2 regions of the Mesorhizobium sp. ISC11 genome follow, and region 1 is predicted to be linked to the other one. Evidence: predicted binding sites of a transcription regulator. Region 1 holds the regulator's gene; the other holds the start of a gene.

What was found. The regulator LexA, encoded in region 1, represses DNA repair genes until DNA is damaged. The targets are predictions, from matches to a motif close to TGTTCNNNNTGTGTTCNG.
Region 2: the regulator LexA is predicted to act here: its motif matches at 2,149-2,166, upstream of uvrA (excinuclease ABC subunit UvrA).

The regions. Positions count from the first base shown of each region.
Region 1 covers NZ_JAVSPW010000001.1:1,801,332-1,805,893, reverse strand. The annotation lists gene RPF88_RS09000 (ComEC/Rec2 family competence protein) at 1-1,916, shown strand, start outside; gene lexA (transcriptional repressor LexA) at 1,910-2,650, opposite strand; gene kynU (kynureninase) at 3,061-4,308, opposite strand; gene kynA (tryptophan 2,3-dioxygenase) at 4,386-4,562, opposite strand, start outside.
Region 2 covers NZ_JAVSPW010000001.1:1,911,062-1,915,623, forward strand. The annotation lists gene RPF88_RS09580 (ArsR/SmtB family transcription factor) at 1-128, shown strand, start outside; gene RPF88_RS09585 (SRPBCC family protein) at 125-613, shown strand; gene RPF88_RS09590 (ATP-dependent Clp protease proteolytic subunit) at 634-1,239, shown strand; gene RPF88_RS09595 (hypothetical protein) at 1,328-1,624, shown strand; gene uvrA (excinuclease ABC subunit UvrA) at 2,316-4,562, shown strand, end outside.

The DNA.
Region 1 (4,562 bases):
TCTCGCTCGACCGGATGGAAACTGGCCGTATCCGGCTGACCATCGACGTAACATCGACCGCAAGACCGAAACTGCGCTATGCGCCGGAACGGGTGCGGCTTTCGGCACGCAAGATCCCGGCTGACGTGACCGCAGGCTCTCTCATCACTGGATATGCCAAGCTTTTGCCGCCGACCGGGCCGGTGCGACCGGACAGCTATGATTTCTCCTTCGACAGCTATTTTGCCGGCATTGGTGGCAGCGGATTCTTTCTCGGCAATCCAAAGCTTGTCGTCAGCGATGATGGCGACATGCCGCTGTCGGCCCGAATTTCCTCCAGCGTGGAAAATGCCCGTGAAGGCATCGCCGACCATATCAGGGCGAGCGTCGGCGGCGCCGAAGGCGAGATCGCCGCGGCGCTGATCGTCGGCGTGCGCGCCGGCATTCCCGACGACATCAATGAGGCGATGCGACGTACCGGCATCTACCACATCATCTCCATTTCGGGGCTGCATATGGCTCTGGTCGCCGGCACCATCATGGGGTTGCTGCGCGGCGCCTTCGCCTTGTTTCCCGATCTTTCCGCGCGTCGCCCGGTCAAGAAGTATGCCGCTGCCGCCGCACTGTTCTCGATCGCAGCCTACCTCGTCATCTCAGGTATCGTCGTCGCCGCCGAGCGCAGCTTCATCATGCTGGCAGTGATGCTGATTGCAGTTCTGTTCGATCGAGCAGCACTCACCATGCGCAATCTGGCGATCTCGGCGATCGCCGTCATCGTGGTGTCGCCGCATGAGGTGGTCGGCCCGAGTTTTCAGATGTCGTTCGCCGCGACCGCGGCTCTGGTCGGCGCTTATGCCGGCTGGGCGGATCACCGCGCGGGAAAAGCAAGACCGCCGCCGCCGAAGCGATCCTTGCCCGGGTTCCTGACACGAAAATTCCTGCTGGCGGCAATTGGTCTGGCCATGACCTCGATCATCGCCGGCAGCGCCACGACGCTGTTTGCCATCTGGCATTTTCAGCGTGTGTCGCCGCTCAGCCTGTTCGCCAATCTCGCGGTTATGCCGATCGTCACCGTCGTCATGTTCCTGGCCGTCGCCAGCGCGCTGCTGATGCCTTTCGGATTGGATTGGCCAGCTCTCTACCTGATGGGCAAGGGCCTGACGATGATGATCGCCATATCGGGCTGGATCTCCGAGCGTTCGCCTGTCGATGGGGTCGGGCTGATTTCGCAACAGTCGGTCCTGCTGGTGGCCATTGCCCTGGTCATCGCGACGATGGCGACGACATGGCTGCGGCTCGCGGCTCTGCCATTCGCGTTGGCAGGCTTGCTGACCGTCTCGGATACGCGCACGCCCGATGTGCTGATCTCGGAAGACGCCCGGCTGGTGGCGTTGCCGATCGGTGGCGGTGAGCTTGCCGTTAGCCGGCAACGGCCGAACGAATTCACCGTCGACAACTGGAAACGCGCGCTGACATCGGAAACCATCGTCGTTCCGGAAGTGTTCGACAACAGGGATGGGCAATTCGACGTCGCGGATGCCGTTGAGCTACCGCCGGGATCGCCGTTCTATTGCTCCTCAGGCGTTTGCGTGGCCAGGCACATGTCCGGTGCGATCATTGCCTATGTCGAGGACCGCAAGGACACCTGGAAAGCCTGCGGCTTCGCCGAGCTGATCGTCGTCAACGACGCCACCGCCTATGACGCCTGTCATAACCAACTGGTTCTCGTCATCACCAAGCGGCAACTGGCTCGCAAAGGCAGTGCCGCGGTCTTCTTCGATCGCCAATCGGCGACCACGCCGGCGACGATCAGCTTCGCGGTGGACAGCCCATATCGGCCCTGGCACACGCAACGCAAATACTCTCGCGAGGCGAGGGGGCTGGCACCCTTCAAGAAACCCGAGAAGCCAGTGGTCAACCCACAGCCGTCTCAGTAGCGACGGATCAGGCCGACGAGCTTGCCTTGCACCTTGACCCTGTCCGGCCCGAAAATCCGTGTCTCATAGGCTGGATTGGCGGCTTCGAGGGCAATCGAGGCGCCCTTGCGGCGGAACCGCTTCAGCGTCGCTTCCTCTTCATCGACCAGCGCCACGATGATCTCGCCGGGGCTGGCCGTGTCGGCGTTACGGATGATAACGGTGTCGCCGTCGAAGATGCCGGCCTCGATCATCGAATCGCCCTTGACCTCCAGTGCATAGTGCGCGCCGCCCATGATCATGTCCGGCGGCACCGAAATCGAATGCGTCTGATGTTGGATGGCATCGATCGGCACGCCGGCGGCGATGCGACCCATGACCGGGATCGAAACGGCAGAGACCGCATCGTCGTCATTGCCGGGCGAAGGCATCCGCGAAGGCGCCGGCTTGATCTGCCGGCCAAGAGCACCACCCTGACCAAGACTGCCCTGGATGACGCTTGGCGAAAACTTCTTTGCCGCATTGAGGCCTGGCGCGATGGAGTCCGGCAGCCGCAGCACTTCCAGCGCGCGGGCCCGATTGGGCAGCCGGCGGATAAAGCCGCGCTCCTCAAGGGCCGTGATCAGCCGATGAATCCCGGATTTGGAGGCAAGGTCGAGCGCCTCCTTCATCTCGTCGAAGGATGGCGGAATGCCGCTCTCCTTCAGGCGTTCATGGATGAACATCAGCAGTTCATGTTGCTTGCGTGTCAGCATGGCGGCCCCCAGGTTCCCTGAAACCAGAATCGAAAAACAAACCCAGAACAAACACTATCTGTTCCAGTTGTGTTCTGCAACCGTTTAAAGTTTAATGAATTTGTTAAGGCTGCTGAAATTATTTGGCGCTTGCCAGCGGGTTACGATCGACGGGCGCCACCTTCGGCAATGCGCCTGCTCACATTGAAATTGTTATGGTTAATGACCTGTGGCTTATCCCCTACCAAAGCTTGGCATTATCTGTCGATCGACCTCGACAAGGGGCGATTGCAACCTTCGGGACGTTCGTTGGCCGTGAACGAAACGGAGCCAAAACGCCAACGTCAGTTGGGCATTTTGGCTGGAAATTCAGCTCTCCGTCATTTGCCAGGCAGTGAGGGCAGCGACGGCGGATCGCCGGGATCGGTGCGTCAGGTAACGGCTTCCTTGACGGCGAAACGCTGGTCCTTCCATGCACCCGTGCGCAGAATGTCTTCCAGAACCTCAACCGCCAGCCACACATCCTTGTAGCTGACATAGAGCGGCGTGAAGCCGAAACGGATGGTCGACGGTGCGCGGAAGTCACCGATCACCCCGCGCTCGATCAGCGCCCGCATGATTTGATAGCCATGGTCGTGAAGGAACGACACCTGGCTGCCGCGCCTGGTCGCGTCGCGGGTAGTCTCCAGCGTGAGACCGTAGGCGCCGCACTTGGCTTCGACGAGCTGGATGAACAGTTCTGTCTGCGCGACGCTCTTCTTTCGCAATGCCGCCATGTCGACGTCGCTCCAGATGGCAAGCGCGCCTTTGAGCGCCCGCATCGACAGGACCGGTTGCGTACCGCACAGAAAACGGCGGATGCCGGTGCCGGCAACATAACCCCGTTCGAAGGCAAAGGGCCGCGCATGGCCCCACCAGCCGCTGAGCGGCTGGCTGATATCGCCGTGGTGGCGCTGCGCGGCATAGATGAAGGCCGGCGCGCCCGGACCGCCGTTGAGGTACTTGTACGTGCAGCCGACAGCGAAATCGGCATTTGCCTGATCGAGCTCGACGGGCAGGGCGCCGGCGGTGTGGCAGAGATCCCAGACGATCAACGCTCCGGCCGTATGAGCCCTGCGCGTCAGCGCCGCCATGTCGCGCAGTTCACCCGATTTGTAATTGACGTGGTTGACCAGCACCACCGCGACGTTTTCGTCGATCAGCTCTTCGATGGTCGGCGCGTCGACACCCGCGAGGCGCAGCAGGACGCCATCCCGGGTCGAGGCCACGCCTTCGGCGATGTACAGGTCGGTGGGGAAACTGTCACCTTCGGCGACGATGGCTGACCGGCCGGGCCGCATCTCCATCGCTGCGTGCAGCACCTTGTAGATGTTGGTCGATGTCGTGTCGCAGACAACGGTCTGGCCGGCCGCGGCTCCTATCAGGCGTCCGAGTTGGTCGCCGAGTTCGATCGGCATCTCGAACCATCCGGCCGTGTTCCAGGCTCGGATAAGATCTTGGGCCCATTCCTGCGTCGCCGCCTGCTGCAGCTCGCCGAAAACGGCATGAGATGCTGCCCCCAGTGAATTGCCGTCGAGATAGATCACCCCCTCCGGCAGAATGAAACGGTCGCGCATGGCCCGCAGCGGATCCGTGGCATCCATCGCTTCGACTGCGGCGAGATCAGGAATTCCACTCATGGTCAGTCCCCGGTTGTTCGCGAAGGGTTTCCGCCACAGAGCGTCCCTTCGGTGAGCCTGTTCTCATTTCGATGATGTCAGAGCCGGGTGCGGACCGTCCACAGCTCCGGAAACAGCACGACCTCGAGCATTTTCTTCAGATACGAAGCACCCGACGTGCCGCCGGTGCCGCGCTTCAGACCGATGATGCGCTCCACCGTGGTCACGTGGTTGAAGCGCCAGCGGCGGAAATAATCCTCGAAGTCGACCAGCTT
Region 2 (4,562 bases), 110 kb from region 1:
GCAACGCCTATTACCGCGCCGATCCGCAGGGGCTAGCTCCCTTGCTCTCCTGGATCGAACGCTACCGGACTTTCTGGCCGGAACGCATCGAAAGGCTGAAGGCGGTTTTGAAGGACATGGATCAATGAAGAAGGCGGGATCAACGACCAACGAGGGCCAAATCGACGCCGCGGATGCGCTCGAGTTCGAGTACGACCTTGCCGAGCCGCCGGAAAAGGTCTGGCGGGCCCTGACCGTACCGGAATTGCTGGCCGCCTGGATGATGCCGAACGACATCAGCCTCGAGATCGGCAACCGTTTTGCCTTCGCCGGGACGGGCGCGCCGATCGAATGCGAAATCCTCGACGCCGAACCCGAGAAGTTGCTGCGCTATTCCTGGCGGGAGCAGCCGGGCGACGCAGCCAGGCAGGATCCGCTCGACAGTACCGTCACCTTCACACTTGCCCGAACCGTTTCCGGCGGCACGCATCTGCGTGTCGTCCATGACGGCTTTGCCCGCAAGGCCATGCCTGCCATCGCCATGGCAGGCGCCGGCTGCCGTCTTTCGCTCGGTTTGCGCGCAATTGGAAAGCCCATCGCCGCGAACGCACCGCGCCTTCTGCGCGCGGCATAATAGAAAATCGGAGAAGAAAAATGAGCGGTGTTGCCAGTCTGGTGCCGATGGTCATCGAGCAATCGAGCCGCGGCGAACGCGCCTTCGACATCTTTTCGCGGCTGCTGCGCGAGCGCATCATCTTCATCAACGGCGAGATCAACGACGACATCTCGGCGCTGGTCTGCGCGCAGCTTTTGTCGCTGGAATCGGACAATCCGGACAAGGAGATCTCGCTCTACATCAACTCGCCGGGCGGCGTGGTGACCAGTGGTTTCGCCATCTACGACACGATGCAATATATCAGCTGTCCGGTGTCGACCGTATGCATGGGCTTTGCCGCTTCGATGGGCTCGTTCCTGCTGATGGCAGGCACACCGGGGCGCCGGATTTCCCTGCCGAACGCCACCATCCTGCTGCATCAGCCGCTGGGCGGGTTCCAGGGCCAGGCCTCCGACATCCAGCGACATGCCGAGCGCATCGGCAGGACGAAACGGCACATGACCGAGCTCTACGCGCAGCATTGCGGCCGTACCTATGAAGAGGTCGAGCGCACGCTGGACCGCGACCACTTCATGACCGCCCGCGAGGCGCAGGCATGGGGCATCGTCGACCATGTTTTCGACACGCGCAAAAAGGCGGCGTAAGCCAGGGCCGGAGCGGAGTCCGGCCGGCTGCCGAAGATTTGACGATGCCGGTCTGGTTCCATCGGCGGCGCGCCACTATAGTCCTGGGATGACCGACACTCATCCTTCCAGACCACTGCGTCCCGTCATCGCCGTCATGGTGCTCGCTGTTGCCAGCCTCGTGAGCGGCGCGGCTCTTGCAGAGGACAGTTCGCCGTCGACGCAAAAAAGCGCCCTGCCCGGCGTGACCGGCGACTACCGCATCGCCAAGCCGGCTCCCGAGCCGGACGATGCGCTGCCGGCCGGCGAGAACGGCACATTCAAGATCGGCGATACGGATGTCAGGATTTCCGGCAGCATCACCGTCGATGTCGGCGCCGGCTCGATCGGGCCGCCGCGTCACTGAGTGCGCGCGGAAATGAGCGTTCCCCACATAAAACGGCCCCGCCGTGCCTTGGGCAAACGGACGGGGCCTTCTGGATCTCAAATCCAACTTTGCCGGGAGTGTACTGCCGGCGTTTGATTTCGGATGCACCGCGGCGTTCGGCCGACGATCCGACTAGCAGTCTCTGATTTTTAGGGGATATGGCAGGTCACGGTTTGCCGGGTGGCGCAGACGCTAAACCCTGGCACTTATGCCTGCCGCGGCTCCAGTGACAACTGGAACCCTAGGGGACGATCCGGTGGCGTCATAGCTCCGCTCCTCTGTCCGTTGCGATTGTTGTCAATTCGAAGCACAAATCGCAAATGCCTGCGGCGTCTCACAGGCCGCCTTTGGGCGGCGAGGCCATCGAAAGACGGCCGGCTTCGTTGACTTCCGGAGACTGCGCTCCTGGGTTGCCCGCGTCAACTATCAATAGCCGGTTACCGAAAAACGTGATCGTCGGGAGGTTACGTACAAGTCAGTTTTGCACAGCTTTGTCAGGAGCGTGTTCGGCCTTTGTTCTTTCCGCTTGCCCGTTCACGCGAAAGACGCTTAAACGCTTTTGTCGGGAATTGTGGCGTCTCTCGACGTGGCGGCAAAACTACCTACATAGGGGATGGCCGGGAAAACCCGCCATTCCAGGAAATTCCAGATTCTGAGGCGGCGACCGGCTATGGCCGACCATAAATATCTTTCCATTCGCGGGGCGCGCGAACACAATCTGAAGAATGTCGATCTCGACCTGCCGCGTGACAGCCTGATCGTCATGACCGGCCTGTCGGGGTCCGGCAAGTCATCGCTTGCCTTCGACACGATCTATGCCGAGGGCCAGCGCCGCTACGTCGAAAGCCTGTCGGCCTACGCGCGGCAATTCCTCGAAATGATGCAGAAGCCTGACGTCGACCAGATCGACGGCCTGTCGCCTGCCATTTCCATCGAGCAGAAGACCACATCGAAGAACCCGCGTTCGACGGTCGGCACCGTCACCGAGATCTACGACTATATGCGCCTGCTTTTTGCGCGCGTCGGCATCCCCTATTCGCCGGCCACCGGCCTGCCGATCGAGAGCCAGACGGTTTCGCAGATGGTCGACCGCGTGCTGGCGATCGAGGAAGGCACGCGCCTGTTCATCCTGGCGCCGATGGTGCGCGGCCGCAAAGGCGAGTACCGCAAGGAATTGCTGGAACTGCAGAAGAAGGGCTTTCAGCGCGTCAAGGTCGACGGCGTCTTCTATGAGATCGCCGACGTGCCGGCGCTGGACAAGAAGTACAAGCATGACCTCGATGTCGTCGTCGACCGCATCGTCGTGCGCGGCGATCTCGCGACTCGGCTTGCCGATTCCATCGAAACGGCGCTGAAGCTGGCCGATGGGCTGGCGGTCGCCGAATTCGCCGACAAGCCGCTCGATTCCAGCCAGACCGGCGAGGATTCGGTCAACAAGTCGAAGAACGAGACGCATGAGCGCATCCTGTTCTCGGAAAAGTTCGCTTGCCCGGTCTCCGGCTTCACCATTCCGGAAATCGAACCGCGGCTGTTTTCGTTCAACAATCCGTTCGGCGCCTGCCCGACCTGCGACGGTCTCGGCAGCCAGCGCGCCATCGACGGCAATCTGATCGTGCCGGATGAAAACATCTCGCTGCGCGACGGCGCCGTCAGCCCGTGGGCGAAGTCGACCTCGCCCTATTACGCGCAGACGCTGGAGGCATTGGGCAAGGCCTATGGCTTCAAGCTCGGCGACAAGTTCAAGGATCTAACCGAAGAGGCCAAGGAAGCCATCCTGCGCGGCACCGGCGAGCGCGAGATCACCTTCCAGTATGATGACGGCCTGCGCTCCTACAAGACGACGAAGACTTTCGAAGGCGTCATCCCCAATCTCGAGCGGCGCTGGAAAGAGACCGAATCCGCCTGGATGCGCGAGGAGATCGAGCGCTTCATGTCGGCCACACCCTGCCCGGTCTGCAAGGGCTATCGGCTGAAGCCCGAGTCGCTGGCGGTGAAGATCGCCGGCAGGCACATCGGCGAAGTCACCGAGCTTTCCATCCGCAAGGCCGACCAGTGGTTCACCGACCTGCCCGCGTCGCTCAACGACAAGCAGAACGAAATCGCGGTGCGTGTGCTCAAGGAAATCCGTGAACGGCTGCGCTTCCTCAACGATGTCGGGCTCGACTATCTGACGTTGTCGCGCAATTCCGGCACGCTGTCGGGCGGCGAGAGCCAGCGCATCCGGCTGGCATCGCAGATCGGCTCCGGCCTGACCGGCGTGCTCTATGTGCTGGACGAGCCGTCGATCGGCCTGCACCAGCGCGACAATGCGCGCCTGCTCGATACGCTGAAGCACCTGCGCGACATCGGCAACACGGTGATCGTCGTCGAGCATGACGAGGACGCCATCCTGCATGCCGACTATGTCGTCGACATGGGCCCGGCCGCCGGCATCCATGGCGGCGAGATCATCGCCCAGGGCACGCCGCAGCAGGTCATGGCCAATCCCAATTCGATCACCGGCAAATATCTGTCGGGCGCGCTCGAAGTGGCGACGCCCGGCGTGCGGCGTGAAGCGAAGAAGAACCGCCGCATAAAGATCGTCGGCGCGCGCGGCAACAATCTGAAGAACGTCACCGCCGAAATCCCGCTCGGCACCTTCACCGCCGTCACTGGCGTGTCCGGCGGCGGCAAGTCGACCTTCCTGATCGAGACGCTGTTCAAGGCCGCCTCGAGACGCATCATGGGCTCGCGCGAACATCCGGCCGACCACGACCGCATCGAGGGCCTCGAATTCCTCGACAAAGTCATCGACATCGACCAGTCGCCGATCGGCCGCACACCGCGTTCAAACCCGGCCACCTATACCGGCGCCTTCACGCCGATCCGCGACTGGTTCGCTGGCCTGCCGGAGGCCAAGGCGCGCGGCTATCAGCCG